3 regions of the Dietzia sp. B32 genome follow, and region 3 is predicted to be linked to each of the others. Evidence: predicted binding sites of a transcription regulator. Region 3 holds the regulator's gene; each other region holds the start of a gene.
The links. Region 3 encodes LexA, which represses DNA repair genes until DNA is damaged. Its sites were predicted from a motif close to CGAACANNTGTTCG; they were not measured.
Positions count from the first base shown of each region.

Region 1: a site for LexA is predicted at 2,166-2,179, ahead of L8M95_RS04810 (HNH endonuclease signature motif containing protein). Genes of this name have one in related genera too.
Region 2: a site for LexA is predicted at 2,563-2,576, ahead of L8M95_RS07820 (HNH endonuclease signature motif containing protein). Genes of this name have one in related genera too.

Region 1 covers NZ_CP093845.1:1,010,920-1,016,174, reverse strand. Annotated here, with positions in the region: gene L8M95_RS04815 (SDR family oxidoreductase) at 1-289, shown strand, start outside; gene L8M95_RS04810 (HNH endonuclease signature motif containing protein) at 359-2,131, opposite strand; gene L8M95_RS04805 (dihydrofolate reductase family protein) at 2,278-2,883, opposite strand; gene pgi (glucose-6-phosphate isomerase) at 2,955-4,616, opposite strand; gene L8M95_RS04795 (DUF5701 family protein) at 4,665-5,255, shown strand, end outside.
Region 2 covers NZ_CP093845.1:1,630,328-1,635,582, reverse strand. Annotated here, with positions in the region: gene L8M95_RS07835 (DedA family protein) at 1-142, opposite strand, end outside; gene L8M95_RS07830 (MsnO8 family LLM class oxidoreductase) at 221-1,216, shown strand; gene fbaA (class II fructose-bisphosphate aldolase) at 1,347-2,390, shown strand; gene L8M95_RS07820 (HNH endonuclease signature motif containing protein) at 2,608-4,221, shown strand; gene L8M95_RS07815 (hypothetical protein) at 4,276-4,869, opposite strand; gene L8M95_RS07810 (alkaline phosphatase D family protein) at 5,013-5,255, opposite strand, start outside.
Region 3 covers NZ_CP093845.1:391,047-396,301, forward strand. Annotated here, with positions in the region: gene hrpA (ATP-dependent RNA helicase HrpA) at 1-1,619, shown strand, start outside; gene nrdR (transcriptional regulator NrdR) at 1,675-2,130, opposite strand; gene L8M95_RS01895 (DUF3806 domain-containing protein) at 2,242-2,433, opposite strand; gene lexA (transcriptional repressor LexA) at 2,929-3,597, shown strand; gene hflX (GTPase HflX) at 3,639-5,087, opposite strand; gene dapF (diaminopimelate epimerase) at 5,141-5,255, opposite strand, start outside.

The sequences.
Region 1 (5,255 bases), 620 kb from region 3:
CGGCGCGACCAAGGCGTTCGTCTCGGCGCTCGCGCAGGGCCTGTACGCCGAGTTGGACAGCGCGGGCAGCCGGATCAAGGTGACCGACATCCTGCCGGGGTACATCCGCACGGACATCAACCGTTCGGTGAAGACCGCGCTGATGACCGAGTTCGACGAGGGTGTCGACGCGCTGGTCAAGACGATCGACGCCGAGCCCACCCGCGCGCTGGTGCCGGCCAAACCCTGGAAGGCGATCGGTCCGCTGCTGACGCTCCTGCCGGAGAAGGTCAGCCGCCGCTTCGTCTGAACCCCTGGTGGCCCCACCCGGGTCCTGATGAGGGACGCGCCGGTCATGCCCGGTGCGGCCCTCGTGGTGTCAGAAGGGTGGTGGGTCGATGATGTCGTCGAGGCGTTGGCGGTGGTGGTCGAGTAGGAGGGTGCGGATGCCGAGTTCGATGGTGCTGGCGTGTGGGGCGTTGCGGTTCCACCAGCGGCTGGACTCGGCCGGTGGGGTGGGGATGGTGTCGGTGGCGGCGCGGTGTTCGGTGTTGTGGCGTTCGGTGTTGTGGCGGGCGGCGCGGCGGGACCAGTAGGTCGGTTCGGCGTCGGCTCGTTCGTCGCCGGTGGGGTGGGGGGTGCGGCGTTGCTGACGGGCCCAGGCGCGGGTCTCGGTGTGGGCGTGTTCGCGTCGGTAGTCGGCCAGTGGGCCGGAGGGGTGGGTGAGCATGGTCGAGCCCTCGGGGGTGGTCACGGTCAGGGTGCCGTCGGGGTGGAGGTGGTAGCGCCAGTCGGAGAAGGTCTTGAACCGGTGGTGGCGCCGGCACATCGCGGCGAGGTTGGCCTCGGTGGTGTGCCCGCCACGCTCGGGGTCGGTGTGATCGAACGGCACCACATGGTCCAGATCACAGGCCTCGGCCGGGACCGTGCAGCCGGGGTGGCGGCAGGTGCCGTCGCGTAGTCGGATGCGGCGGGCCAGGTCGGCGCTGGGCCGGTAGGTCAGGGCGGCTCGGGCGTCGTCGGCGGCCCCGATCCGGGGATCGACGGCCTCAAACGTGGCCCCGTCGCTGGTGGCGAGCATGTCGAGCAGGGCCTGCAGGGCGGCCTGGCCGGTGCGGGTGAACTCCACCCGGGCTCCGCCGTCGTCGCGGGCGTGGTTGCCGGTGGCGATGACGGTGACCCGTGGCCGCAACGGCGCCACCCCGGCACCCGCGGTGGCGGACCGGCCCGCGGCACCCGGCTGGCCGGGGTGGGCTGCAGTGTCGGAGCCGTTGCGGGCGCCGCCTGGGCCGACGTCGCCGCACACCAGGGACATCAACGCGTCGGCGCGGCGTTCGGCCAGGGAGTAGTCGTCGACCTCACCGGCGGCCTCGCCATCGCCATCGCTCGCGTTGGTGTCGGCGGCGGCTTGGGCGTCGGCGGCCCGGTGGTCGGCCACGCGCTGGTCGAGGGCCTCGGCCAGGACGGCGGCCTCTTCGGTTGCCAGGATCGCCGAGATGGTGGACATCCCGTCGATGCCTTTGTGCACGCGTACCCCGCGGGTGCGGGCGGCTTCCTGGCGGCGCAGGCGGATGCCATTGGCGTCGTAGCCGGCGATGATGGCATCGACGTTGCTGCGGATGGCTTTCTCGCCCAGGCGGATCCCGCCCTCGATCGCGGCGAGGTACTCGTCGACGACCTGTTGCTGCACCAAATCGAGCACGTCGACGTGGACGGTGGCCATCTGTGAGGCGAGCACCTCGGCGGCGCGCTGGTCCAGACGCCCCTGCGCCATCGCGGTCAGGATCGCCGGGTACCGGGTGTGCAGGTCGAAGGCGAAGGAGATCATGGTGGTGGCCCGCCGGGACGAGATCGCCATCGCCGCGACCACGTACCCGGTCGCGACGTCGATCGGATCGACCACCGCATGCCCGGATCGGCATTCACCGGCGCCCGCCCCGGACTCCTCCCGGCGCTGGCATTCGAGGAACAACTCGTAACACGCCACGAACCGGCGCGCCGCTGCACGATTCTCGCCCATCCAGCCCTCACGCACCGCCGCCCGCAGACCCGACAACGAACTCGAGGAACCAGACGAGGCGGGCGAGGCGGACGAGCCGGGCGAGGCGGGGGAGGCGGGGGAGGCGGCCGCGCGATCCGCGTCCTCGTGCATCCACCCACCCCCTCCGTCGCGGCCAGCCCGGTATCGAACCTGTGTTCTACTATACGTACACACTTTCGAAGTGGCAAGGGTGTTCCGTGAGTCGGCAGTCCTCAACTGACTGATGTGATCTGAGGTGAAGCCCCGGCAGCAGAGAATCAGGAAGAGACGCGTGGTTCCGGGCCGACGACGTCGAAGAGCATGGCGGTGAACTGCCCGTCGGTGTCGAGCTGACGTCGGTGGAGACGGAGCCTGCGGGGGAGCAGGGGTCGCCCGGAACCGAGGACGACCGCGCACTGATGGATCCACAGACGATCGAGCAGCCCGAGATCGGCGAACTGGCCGGCCAGGTCGCCGCCGCCGACCACCCAGACGTCCCTTCCCGCCGCGGCCTCGACGAGGCGGGGATGCAGGTCGGCGACATCACCGGAGAAGAACTCCACGCCGTCGACGGGGTCGAGGTCCCGGTGGGTGACCACCCAGGTGGGCTGGGAGTACGGCCAGACGAACGGTTGACCGTCCTTGGTCAGATCGCGGCGGACCCACTCGAAGGTGTTCACTCCACAGACGATCGCGCCGACGCCGGCGAAGAAGCGGTCGAAGTGGAGCTCAGAGACCGCCGCGTCGTCGGAGCCGGCGGTCGAACCTGGTTCGGCGTTCCCGGGTGTGGCGAACAACCAGGACAGGCTCTCCTCGTCGTCGGCGATGAACCCGTCGAGACTGGTGGCGGTGCAGTAGATCGTGGCCATGCTCAACGATCGCACGGTGGCCAGCGTCGCGCGAGGGGGACGGCGCACCCTTTCGAGAAGTCCGAGCGCACGCGCCGGCGCGGTCGTCAGCGCCGTCCGCGGGCCTCGCGGTAGATCTCGACGAGCGAATCCGTGGAGGAGTCGAAGGCCGGTTCGGGGTGGGAGTCGGCGGTGAGTGCGCCGAGCAGCTCGCCCGCCTGCGCCTTGCCGAGCTCGACGCCCCACTGGTCGAACGCGTTGATGCCCAGGATCGCGGCCTGGGTGAACACGATGTGCTCGTACAGCGCGATCAGCTGGCCGAGGACGCCCGGGGAGAGGGACGGGGCGAGGATCGTGGTGGAGGGTCGGTTGCCGGGCATGACCTTGTGCGGGGCGAGGGCGGGGTCGACGCCGTCGGCGAGGACCTCCTCCTCGGTCTTGCCGAAGGCCAGGACCCGCGACTGCGCGAAGAGGTTGGCCATGAGCAGGTCGTGCATGGACACCGCCTCCGTCCCCTCCGACGGGTAGGCGTCGAGGTCCGCACCCGGACGGGCGATGCCGATGAAGTCGACGGGCACGAGTTGCGTGCCCTGGTGGAGCAGCTGGAAGAACGCGTGCTGGCCGTTGGTGCCGGGCTCGCCCCAGTAGATCTCGCCGGTCGGGTAACTGACGTCGGAACCGTCGAGACGGACCGACTTGCCGAGCGATTCCATGGTCAGCTGCTGCAGGTAGGCGGGGAATCGCCGGAGGTCCTGGGCGTAGGGGATCACGGCCTTGGACTGCGAGCCGAGGAAGCAGGTGTACCAGATCCCGAGCAGCGCCATGAGGACCGCCGCATTGTGTTCGGGTGCCTCGGTGGCGAAGTGCTCATCCATCGTGTGGAAGCCCTCGAGCAGTTCGATGAACGCCGACGGCCCCACGGTGATCATCACCGACAGCCCGATGGCGGAGGACACGGAGTATCGCCCGCCGACCCAGTCCCAGAACTCGAACATGTTGTCCGCGGAGATCCCGAACTCGGCGACCTTCTCGGCGGCGGTGGACACGGCGACGAAGTGCGAGGCGATCGCGTCGTCGGAGCCCAGGGCCTCGACGAAGTGCCGACGAGCGGCGTGCGCGTTGGCCATGGTCTCCTGGGTGGTGAACGTCTTGGACGCCACCACCACCAGGGTCGTTGCCGGGTTGATCTCCGCGAGGGTGGCCGAGAGGTCGGCGGGGTCGACGTTGGAGACGTACCTGGCGCTGATGCCGGCCGTCCGGAACTGTCGCAGGGCGCTGTCGACCATCACCGGACCCAGGTCGGAGCCCCCGATCCCGATGTTGACCACCGTGTCGATCCGCTGGCCCGTGTGTCCCGTCCACCCGCCGGAGCGGACGCGGTCGGAGAAGTCGGCCATGCGCCCCAGTACCGCCTGGACGTCGGCCACCACGTCCCGGCCGTCGACGACGAGTTCGGCATCGGGCGGGAGACGGAGCGCCGTGTGGAGAACCGCGCGGTCCTCGGTGGTGTTGATCCGGTCGCCCCGGAACATGGCGGCCCGCCGCGCGGGCACCTGGGCGGCGTGGGCGAGCTCTGTGAGTGCGGTGAGGATCTCGTCGGTGACCAGGTGTTTGGACAGGTCCACGTGCAGATCGCCCGCGGTGACCGACATCCGGTGGCCGCGCTCCGGGTCGGCGTCGAACAACTCCCTCAGGGAGACCTCGCCGATCGAGGGGACCAGGTTCTCCACCGCTGCCCACTGCTGCGTCGCGCTGATGTCGGTCATGATCCCGAGGCTAGTCGGGAATAACCGTGCTCCGCCGCCCGTTCCAGACACGTGACCCCCAGAGTTCATCCCGAAGCCCCCATCGCCCGCCAGGTCGAGCGACTCGTCGAGCTGGGCGTGCCCGAGCTCGCCGGAATCACCGCCGAGCAACTGCGGGCCCACGCCCGCGCACTCTCCGCCGGACCCGGCGACGGTGAGGGCGCCGGCGGGACCGTGCTGGCCGTCCACCCGTCCCTGGTGCCCACCGAGCGGCTGGCCACCCTCATGCGCCGCGACGGTAAGGCGGGCTTCGTCGTCGTCGACATGACCGACCTGGCCGAGTTCGTGCCCACCGACGACATCAGCGTCCCTGACGCGCCGTTGTACCTGGTGGGGGACGTGAGTCGCGACGACGACATGCTGGACTGGACGCCCGCCGATGCCCACACCGAGTTGGCCGCCCGGGGTCGTACCCCGCTCACCGTCGCCGAGGGGATCAGCTGGCTGCTGCAGCAGCCCGAGGTGCTGGAGCCGGGGAAGTGCTTCATGTGCATCGGCTCGCGCAAGCCCAAGCGGGGCGGCGGGCTGGATTCGCGGACGCCCGCGCTGTGGATCAGTGGCGGGACGGGACGCGATGGCAAGGCGAACAAGGGCGCGCCCAAG
Region 2 (5,255 bases), 1.2 Mb from region 3:
ACTCGATGAAGACCACGGACAGCAGTGCCGGGAGGATGGCCTTGCCGAACGGCCCGTCGCCGGACAGCCAGAACTCGGGATCCATGAAGCCGGGGCCCAGCGCGAGAACCTGAGGGGCCTGCTCGGCCAGGAGGTGCGTGATCACCGGGGCATCACAATCCGCCCGCCCGTGATCCTGCAGCGCGCGGGACCCCGCCACCCGCGGCGCTACGGTGGGGTCGTGGCCCCCACAGACCTGCCGGACACCCTCCGACTGTCCCTCCTGGACAGGTCGCGGACCCGCGTCGGCGAGTCCCACGCCGCCGCGATCGAGGGCACGCTGGTCCGCGCGGAGCGGGCCGACGCCCTGGGGTTCCACCGCTACTGGACGGCGGAGCACCACTCCGTCCCCGGCATCGCGAGCGGGAGCCCGCCCCTACTGGTCGCGGCCGCCGCCGCGCGCACCACGCGCATCCGGCTCGGCTCCGGGGGCGTGATGCTCGCCCATCACCGGCCGCTGGTCGTCGCCGAGCAGTTCGCCATGCTCGAGGCCATGCACCCGGGCCGGATCGACCTGGGGGTGGGGCGTTCGCTCGGGTTCACCGCGCCGGTCCGCGAGGCGCTCGGTGTCACCGACTACGGCACCGACGCCTTCGCCCGCGACATCACGGCCGTACTCGACTTCCTCCACGGCCGCGGCCCCGTCACCTCGCTGCCGGTCGTCGAGGACCCGCCCCCGGTGTTCGTGCTCGCCACCGGCCGGGGCCTCGAGGTCGCCGCGCGCGCCGGCCTGCCCGTCGTGGTCGGGGGACCGCGACTGCTCGCCGACCCCACGCCGCTGGACCGCTACCGCGAGACGTTCCGGCCGAGCGACGCCACGCCGGAACCGTACGTGGTGGTGAGCCTGGAGGTGATGGTCGCCGACTCCATCGAGGACGCGAGGGGCCTGCTGCTGCCGGAGGCCTGGGCGATGGCCGAGTCGCGGGAGACCGGGGTGTTCGGCCCGCTCCGGTCGCCGGCGGAGATCCTGGACCGAAGATTCCGTCCGCAGCAGCTCCGTCGGATGGAGGACTGGATGGCGGGGGCCCTCCACGGGGAAGCCGGGAAAGTGGCGGGGGAGCTCGCCGCGCTGGTGGAGCGGACCGGGGCCGACGAGATCATGGCCTCGACCTCGACATTCGACCGCGACGACCTCGCCCGGGCCGACACCGCGCTCGCCGAACTGCTCCGCCGGTAGCGTGTCGCACCCGGCTCGCGGGTGCGCCCCGTCACGCTGGCCTAGGCTGGAGGGTGTGCGCCCACCTCCACAGGGGTGCGGCGCCCCGAGATGCGCACGTCGCACAGCCGAGAACCCTGGAGGAGACCACATGCCCATCGCAACTCCCGAACAGTACAAGGACATGCTCGACCGGGCCCGTAACGAGGGCTTCGCCTACCCGGCGATCAACTGCACGTCCTCGGAGACCATCAACGCGGCCATCAAGGGCTTCGCCGACGCCGGGTCCGATGGCATCATCCAGTTCTCCACCGGCGGTTCCGAGTTCGGCTCGGGCCTGAACGTCAAGGACATGGTCACCGGCGCGGTCGCGCTCGCCGAGTTCGCGCACGTCATCGCTGCGAAGTACGACATCCTGGTCGCGCTGCACACCGACCACTGCCCCGAGGACAAGCTCGACGGCTTCGTACGACCGCTCATCGAGATCTCCCAGGCGCGCGTCGACCGCGGCGAGAACCCGCTGTTCCAGTCGCACATGTGGGACGGCTCGGCCACCCCGCTCGACCGCAACCTCGAGATCGCCAAGGAGCTGCTCGAGAAGACGGCCAACGCCAAGCAGATCCTCGAGATCGAGATCGGCGTCGTCGGCGGCGAGGAGGACGGTGTCGAGAACGAGATCAACGAGAAGCTCTACACCTCCCGTGAGGACTTCGAGGCCACCATCGACGCACTCGGCGCCGGCAACACCGGGCAGCGTTATCTGCTGGCCGCGACCTTCGGCAACGTCCACGGTGTCTACAAGCCGGGCAACGTCAAGCTCAAGCCCGAGGTGCTGAAGATGGGCCAGGACGTCGCGGTCGAGAAGCTGGGGCTCAACGCCGGTGACCTGCCGTTTGACTTCGTCTTCCACGGCGGTTCGGGCTCGGCCAAGAGCGAGATCGAGGAGGCGCTGTCCTACGGCGTCATCAAGATGAACGTAGACACCGACACCCAGTACGCGTTCACCCGTCCGATCGCCGCTCACATGTTCGGCAACTACGACGGTGTGCTCAAGGTCGACGGCGAGGTCGGCAACAAGAAGGTCTACGACCCGCGTTCGTACCTGAAGAAGGCCGAGCAGGCCATGTCCGAGCGCGTTGTCGAGGCGTGCAACGACCTGAAGTCGGCGGGTAAGTCCAAGGGTGCCGCTGCTTGATCGAACGCGGCCTGATCGGTACGGCCTGATCCCGCCCGTCTGACCGATCAGTCCTCACCGCGGTCCGACCCCGCCCCACCAGCGGCGCTCCTCCACTCGGAGGGGCGCCGCTGTCGTACGCGGACCCTTCCGGGGTCGAACTCTTGTGCTAGTTCCGCAGCGCCGGTACAATCGCTTGTATGTTCGATTACGGCGCGGCGTCGGAGGGGGTGCGGTGATGAGCGAGAAAACGGGAACGACGACGAGCTCGGCCTCCGCCGGGGCGCTTCGCGCCGTGTCGGAACCCCTCGACACGCTGGGCGCCGAGGCGCTGAGCGAGGTGGCGCGCTCGGCCACGCTGGCACAGAACCTGGCAGCGGCGACCCGGCTGCACGCTGCCCACCTGCTGGTCGAGGCAATGGGGCGTCTCGACCGGGAGGCCCGGGAGTCGGCGCACGGGCAGCAGTCCACCGACTCCCGTCCCGACTATTCCCGGCTCGAGCCCGCCGATCGGGCGCGCGATCATCTGGCCGCGGCCATGTCGCTGACCGGGTGGCACGCCGCGCGGCTGGTCACGGCCGGCGTGCAGATCCACACCCGGCTACCGCGGCTGCGCAAGGCGGTCGAACGGGGACTGGTCCCCGAACAGTTGGCGATCGACGCCGCCTGTCGCCTGGCAGGGGTTCCCGACCAGATCATCGGCGCGGTGGAATCGGACGTCGTCGGCGCCCTGACCCGAGACCTCGACGGTGGTCACCGGCCAAGCCGGGTGGCACTGGACACCGCGGTCGACGCGTCCCGGGAGCGTCACGACCCGCAGGCCGCCGGCGATGCTGTGGCCGCCGCCATGGAGCAGCGCACGGTCCGGTTCCGTCCGGCACGCGACGGCATGACCAGCATGTGGGCCTCGCTGCCCAGTGGCGACGCCGAGAAGTTGCGCCGCCGGATCGACGCCGCCGCCCGCGCCGCCTCCGAGGCGGGCCACCCCCGCACGCGGGACCAACTGCGCGCCGACGCGCTCTGCGCACTCGGGGACCCGACCACCGACGACATCGGCACCAGCCTGTACGACCCGGAAGGGCCCGCCGACAGCGGCAGCGACACGGATGCTGCTGCTTCTGCTGCCGCCGCCCGCGCCGGCGACGCCCCTGCCGACACCGCCTCCGCCGACACCGCCCCGGCCGGCGCCGGCAGGCCGCAGCTGGGCGCGTCGTGGGGCACGGAGCAGCCCATCCGGATCTCCGTCATCGACAGCGTCGCCCAGGGACTGCCCAACCGCGTGCAGTTCGTCAACGGCGCCTACTCGAGCTTCGACTGGCTGTGCGAGGAACTCCTGTCCGGCGGCGACGCGAAGGTGAGGTTCGAACTGATCGACCCGCAGCCGGGGGCCCAGGACAAGCCGGACGCGATGCTCAAGTACGCCATCACCCCGGCGCTGGCCGAGCGGATCCGGCTACGCGACGGGACCTGCCGTCACCCCGGCTGCACGGTGGACGCGTATGACTGCGAGATCGACCATGCCATCGCCTTCGACCACCAGCGTCCTGAGCTGGGCGGGCCTACGGCCGAGTGGAATCTGTTCTGCCACTGCCGGAAGCACCACCGGGAGAAAACCTTCGGCCACTGCGCCTACCGGCCGGGGCCTCTGGGCGAGCTGACGATCATCACCGAAACCGGACACGAACACCGCACCACACCCCACGGGCCACTGGCCCAGGCACGTGACCGGATTCTCGACCACCAGTGGCGACTTCACCTCGACCGCCTCATCGCCGATGACGGCCACTTCACCAACCCGCCCAGCATCGAGCGGGACAGCCGCAACGGTCAGCGGCCGACCCGGCCAGCCTGAGCGTCGGCAGGTCGCCGGGCGGCCGGGCCACCTCCTGACGGCCGGCGGGGCGGCTCAGCCCGGCTGCTGGTCCTGCGGGACGGCACCCATCCCGACGCCGGGCTGGCACATCTTCCACGCACCGTCCTCGTCGCGCATATGGATCTGCTCCGGGCCCGAACCGTCCGACTCCGACTCGACGGTCGCGGTGGCCTCGGTCCCGTCGCCCGAGATTTCCACCCCGAGGACCTCGAGATCCTGGGGGAACGACCCCGCGATCGACTCGCGGAACATCGAGTCGAGGTCGGAACCCGTCGCCTCGCTCGACGCGGTGATGGTGTCCACGAGCTCCTGCGGGACGCGGTTCTCCGCACACATGTGACCGTTGAACTCGGCGAACGACTCCGCCGAGCTCATGCTCTCCAGCGTCTGCTCGACCTCCCGCTCGGCCCGCGCGGACGACGACAGCGGTCCGGCGAGGACGAGCCATGCGAGCGCGGCGATCACGAGGAGCGCCACCACCACGGCCGCCGCGACGGCGCCACGGCCCCGCCCGCCGCGACCGCCCAGCTGGCCACTGCCCGGACGTGCCCCACCCTCCGGGCCCCCGCCCGACTGTCCCGCGGGGTTCGGATCCCCGGCGGCCGGCTGCTGGCTCGTCGTCGTCATCTACTACTCCCGGTGCGCGTCGCCGGCCCCGGACGGGCCGCGTCGACCCGCCACCGTAGCCGACCGACCTGTGATTCCGGGGGTGCAGGGGCCCCGCCGGATCGGGCGAGTGGCCATGCCGTTCGGGGGACCGGCCCCGCCGTTCAGGGGAGCAGTCCAGCGGGTTCCAGGCGGTCGGTGCCGTGCGGGGAGCGCCAGCTGGCCATCGGATACGCGCCACTGTTCGGGTCCTCGCGCGCGACGAGGGCCCAGTAGTCGGCGTGGGCGTAGTCACGGGTGAACTCGACGACGGTGAAGCCGTGGCGGTCGAGGTCCGCCCAGCGTACGTGCCGGTTCACGCCGGTCAGCGCACCCTGGGCAGCCTGGGAGAGCGGGTTGCCCTCGGG
Region 3 (5,255 bases):
GCGTCCCGGTCATCCGGGAGAACGCCCGCGCCGTGGAACAGGCCCGTGAACTGGAGACACGGAGCCGTCGCCGTGACCTGGTGATCGATGACGAGGCCCTCGTGGCCTTCTACCTCGAGCGACTGCCGGAAGACGTCACGTCCGGCCGTCATCTCGAATCGTGGTGGAAGAAACGAGGCCACCGCGACCCTGACGTCCTTCGCCTCACGCCCGAGGACATACGTACCTCCGAGGCTGCGCCCGACGCGGCGGATTTCCCGCCGCTCTGGCGCCAGGGCGACCGGAGTTTCGAACTGCGCTACGCCTTCGACCCGGGCGTGACGTCGGACGGCATCACGGTCCGTATCCCCCTGCCCCAGCTGTCCTCGGTCACGGCCGCCGGTTTCGAGTGGTTGGTTCCGGGGCTGCGGGAGGAGCTCTACACCGAGATGCTCCGCACACTCCCCAAGTACCTCCGCCGTCAGTGCTCACCGCCGGCGGAGTTCGCGTCGCTGCTCGCCGGCGACGTCTCGCCCCGCTCCGCCCCGCTTCCCGTGGCGCTCGCCCGGGCGCTCTCGGCCCGGATAGGTTCGACAGTCGATCCCCGTGACTTCGACCCGACCCAGCTACCGGGCCACCTCCGGATGCGCTTCGAGGTGGTCGACGGTGACGAGGTCGTGGCCTCCGGGACGGATCTAGCGCAGTTGAGGACCCGCTTGGTGGACAGGGTTCGTGCGACTCTCAACGCCCGCCTGGTCCCGGACAAGGGTCCGTACCGGGAGTGGACCGCCGGCACCATCGGCGATCTCCCGCCGGCGGTGACCGGCTCGGTGGACGGGGTCGAGGTCACGGTCTATCCAGCACTGCGTGTCGGCGCGGACGGCATCCACGTGGTGGCGTGTGCCACCGAGGACGAGCGCCGATCGACCCAGGCGGCCGCGGTGCTGACGCTGATCTCGTCTGGTCTCGTGTCGGCGTCGTCGATCCTGCGTGGGCGCCCGGTACAGCAGCGGCTCGCTCTCTCGCAGTACCCGCACGGCGGGATCGAGGGGCTCGTCTCGGATGCCTCACTCGCGGCGTGCGGCCGGATCATCGCCCGGAGAAAGGGCGCTCCGGTCCTCACCGTCGCTGATTTCGACGAGCTGCAGGCCACCGCGAGAGCGGAGGTGCCCGGCGCCGTGGCGTCCGCGATCTCGACGGCGGTGCCCGCTCTCGTGGCGGCCCAGTCGGTGTGGGGCTCGCTGGCCGCGGCACCGGCGGACATCGCCGATGCCGTCCGGCCGTCTCTCGACTTCCTCATCGGCCGGGGTTTCCTCGCCCGACACCCGGCCGACGCACTCCCGCATCTGGAACGACACGTGAGGGCTGTGGGGCTCCGCCTGGAGCTGGCGGAGAAGTCTCCGTCCCGCCACCGGGAACTCACGGTGAGGCTGTCCCGGTCCGAGGCGAGGGTCGACGAGGCGTGCGCCGCGTTGCGAAAGCGCCCGGGTGGGGCCCGGGCCGTTCGCGACCTGCGCTGGATGCTGGCCGAATACCGCGTGGGGCTGTTCGCGCAGACGCTCGGGACCGCCAGATCGGTGTCGGCGGAGCGCATCGAGAAGGCAGTGGCAGCGGCGCTGGCCCCCCGGTCGTCCCGCTGAGGCAGGCCGTCCCCTGGAGCCGGCCGTCGGCCGATCACCCGCCTATGGCGCGCGTCTAGCGACTCGTCCGGCGTTCCCGGAGGGCGATGATCTCGCGTTCGAAGTCATCGGCGGAACTGAACTGCTTGTACACCGAGGCGAAGCGGAGGTAGGCGACCTCGTCCAGGTCCTGTAGCGGGCCCAGGATGGCAAGACCGATCTGATGGGCGGGGACTTCGGACACGCCACCGGCGCGGACGGCGTCCTCGACCTGTTGGGCGAGGCGGCGCAGGGCGTCCTCGTCGACCGCTCGTCCCTGGCACGCACGCCGGACTCCGCGCACCACCTTGTCCCGGCTGAACGCCTCCGTGACCCCGTTGCGTTTGAGAACAGTCAGAAGCGGCGTCTCGAGAGTCGTGAACCGGTGGCCGCACCTCGGACATTCCCGGCGACGCCGGATCGCCTGCCCCTCGTCGACCGATCGTGAATCGATCACGCGGGAGTCCTCGTGGTGGCATGTCGGGCAGTACATTCCCGTGGGGCCCTTCGTCGACCGGACTTCACGCGTCCCGGCTCGTGCCTGACGGGATGCGGGGATGGCAGTACACCGTCCCCGACTCATTCTAGGAGGCCCGACGACCGGTCATGCGTAGGCGGGCCCGCCGAGATACGCCACGGCGAAGAGCAGGATCACTCCGAACGCGATCCCGCAGGCCAGGAGCGCCCACGTAGGAACGTCGTCGACGACGCCGCTGGCCACAGGAGCCTCGATATGGCAGGCGCGCACGCCCTCGGCCGACGCCGGGCGGACGAGCACGCGGCGACCCGGTGCCACAGACGTGACGCCGAGGGGGCGGCCGGGCACCCTCGGCCGGACGACGGTGTCGACACGTGCCGACGCCGCCGCGGGACGGCTGCCCTCCGGTCGAACCGCGGGGCGACGGTGGACGCGACCGGGCTGTGCGCTGCCCTTACCCGGGGAACTCTGTGGGGTGCCGGGACGATCGACGCCCGCGGACCGCCCGCGATGGTCGCCGGGGCAGACCTCGCTCCACCGCACGGTCGGACGTGCGTGTGACTGCAACTCCGTAACGGTCATGGTGACTCCCTACTCGATACGGTGTGCGAGTGGTGTTCGCACACCCGTATGTATGTGTCAGTACATCTGTTCGAATCCGAACTCTCCTAGAGTTGTATCACGCGACTCCGACACAGTCACCATTCCGGGCCCGATTATTTCGAACACCTGTGTGGCGCGACGTTCGCATGGGCGATAGGGTGTACACAGATACAGACGTCGAACATCCATTCGCCGAAGGGACCACACGAGATGCCGAAGCCCGACTTCGAGTCGCTGACGGACCGACAGAAGAGCGTTCTCCTCCACATCCACGACACCGTCAAGGAGCGCGGCTATCCGCCGAGCATCCGGGAGATCGGCGACGCGGTCGGGTTGCAGTCCACCTCGTCGGTGGCTCATCAGTTGCGGACTCTCGAGAAGAAGGGTTTCCTGACCCGGGACCCGCACAAGCCGCGCGCGGTGGACGTGCACGGGGTTCCCGGGCAGAAGTCGCGCGGGCGTCGTTCGCCGACGCCCGAGCCCCAGCGGCCCGGCGGCGCCTCCGAGCCCGTCTACGTCCCCGTGCTCGGCCGGATCGCCGCCGGCGGTCCGATCCTCGCCGAACAGGCCGTCGAGGAGATCTTCCCGCTGCCCGCGGACCTCGTGGGATCCGGCGACCTGTTCATGCTCAAGGTCGTCGGGGAATCGATGATCGACGCGGCGATCTGCGACGGCGACTTCGTGGTGGTCCGGCGGCAGAACGTCGCGGACAACGGTGAGATCGTCGCGGCGATGATCGACGGGGAGGCGACGGTCAAGACCTTCCGCAACGACGCGAGCGGAGTCTGGCTGCTACCTCACAATCCGTCGTTCAGTCCCATCCCGGGAGAGCACGCGACGATCCTCGGCAAGGTGGTGACGGTGTTCCGGAAGCTCTGAACTCCGGACTCGAACGGCGCGCCGCCCGTCCCCGGTGGGGGTCAGGCGGCGCCGTCGTGTGAGCCGTCGGCGGCGAACTCGTCGAGTTCACCCGCCACTGAGGCGGGCAGTCGGACGATGACCCGGGTTCCGTTTTCGGTGTGCTCCTCCTCGACCACCGCGCCCTCGGCGTGGACCCGTGACACCACGTCCCCACGGGAGTACGGGATCTCCAGGGTGACCTCGGTGTCCCCGGAAGCGACGATCTGGGTGATCCGCTCGAGCAGCTCGTCGACGCCCTGACCGGTGACGGCCGAGACGAACACGGCGTCGGGTAGCGCGTGGTGCAACTCGGTGAGTACGACGGGATCCGCGGCGTCCACCTTGTTGATCACCAGCAGCTCACGAGGTCGCTCGGCGTTCTGCTCCTCCACCACCTCGTTGATCACCTTGCGCACCGCCTCGATCTGGCGGAGCGGAAAGGCATCCGAGCCGTCCACCACATGGAGGAGAAGTTCGGAGTCGACGACCTCCTCCAGTGTGGAACGGAAGGCCTCGACCAACTGGGTCGGAAGATGACGAACGAACCCCACGGTGTCGGTGAAGACGACCGCGCGGCCGTCAGGCAGCTCGGCCTTCCGGGTGGTCGGGTCGAGCGTGGCGAACAAGGCGTTCTGGACCAGTACCCCGGCACCGGTTATCCGATTGAGAAGACTGGACTTTCCGGCGTTGGTGTATCCGGCGATCGCTATCGAGGGCACGGGCGTGGCACGGCGACGGTGCCGTTTGGTGTCGCGGGCCTGTTTCATCCCCTTGATGTCGCGCCGCAGACGTGCCATCCGTTCGCGGATCCGACGCCGGTCGGTCTCGATCTTGGTCTCACCCGGACCTCGGAGACCCACGCCGCCGTTGCTGCCGGCACGCCCGCCGGCCTGACGGGACAACGACTCGCCCCAGCCGCGGAGGCGGGGAAGCATGTACTCCATCTGGGCGAGAGTCACCTGGGCCTTGCCCTCGCGGCTGGTGGCGTGCTGCGCGAAGATGTCGAGGATCAGGGCGGTGCGGTCGATGACCTTGACGTTGACCGCCTTCTCCAGCGCGAGCAACTGTCCCGGGGTGAGTTCACCGTCGCAGATGACGGTGTCGGCGCCGGTCGCGGCGATCACGTCCTTGAGGACACTGACCTTGCCCGACCCGATGTACGTCGCGGCGTCGGGCTTGTCGCGTCGCTGGATGAGCGCATCGCACACCTCTGATCCCGCGGTCTCGGCCAGCTGGGCGAGTTCGGCCATCGCGGCGTCGGCCTGGGCGGCGGAGCCCTCCGTCCAGACACCCACGAGCACGACCCGTTCGAGTCTGAGCTGGCGGTACTCGGCGTCGTTGACGTCCTGGAGTTCGGTGGACAGCCCCGCCACCCGGCGCATCGAGGATCTCTCCTCGAGCTGGAACTCACCGATGGATGGATCGAGGTCGCGTGTCGGCCGATCAGCGGCCGTGTAATCAGTAGTCATTCGCGTTCATCTTCTCACACCCGGGCCCCTGGTGTCCTGTGTGGAGCGGTGTGCTAATGCCTACGACGATATCGGCCGTGGGCGACGAGGGCCGACGGTCCGATGAGGGAGGATCCACCCTCTCGTAGAGCGACCGCGAGTTCGCCGCCCGGGACCGCGACGACGACG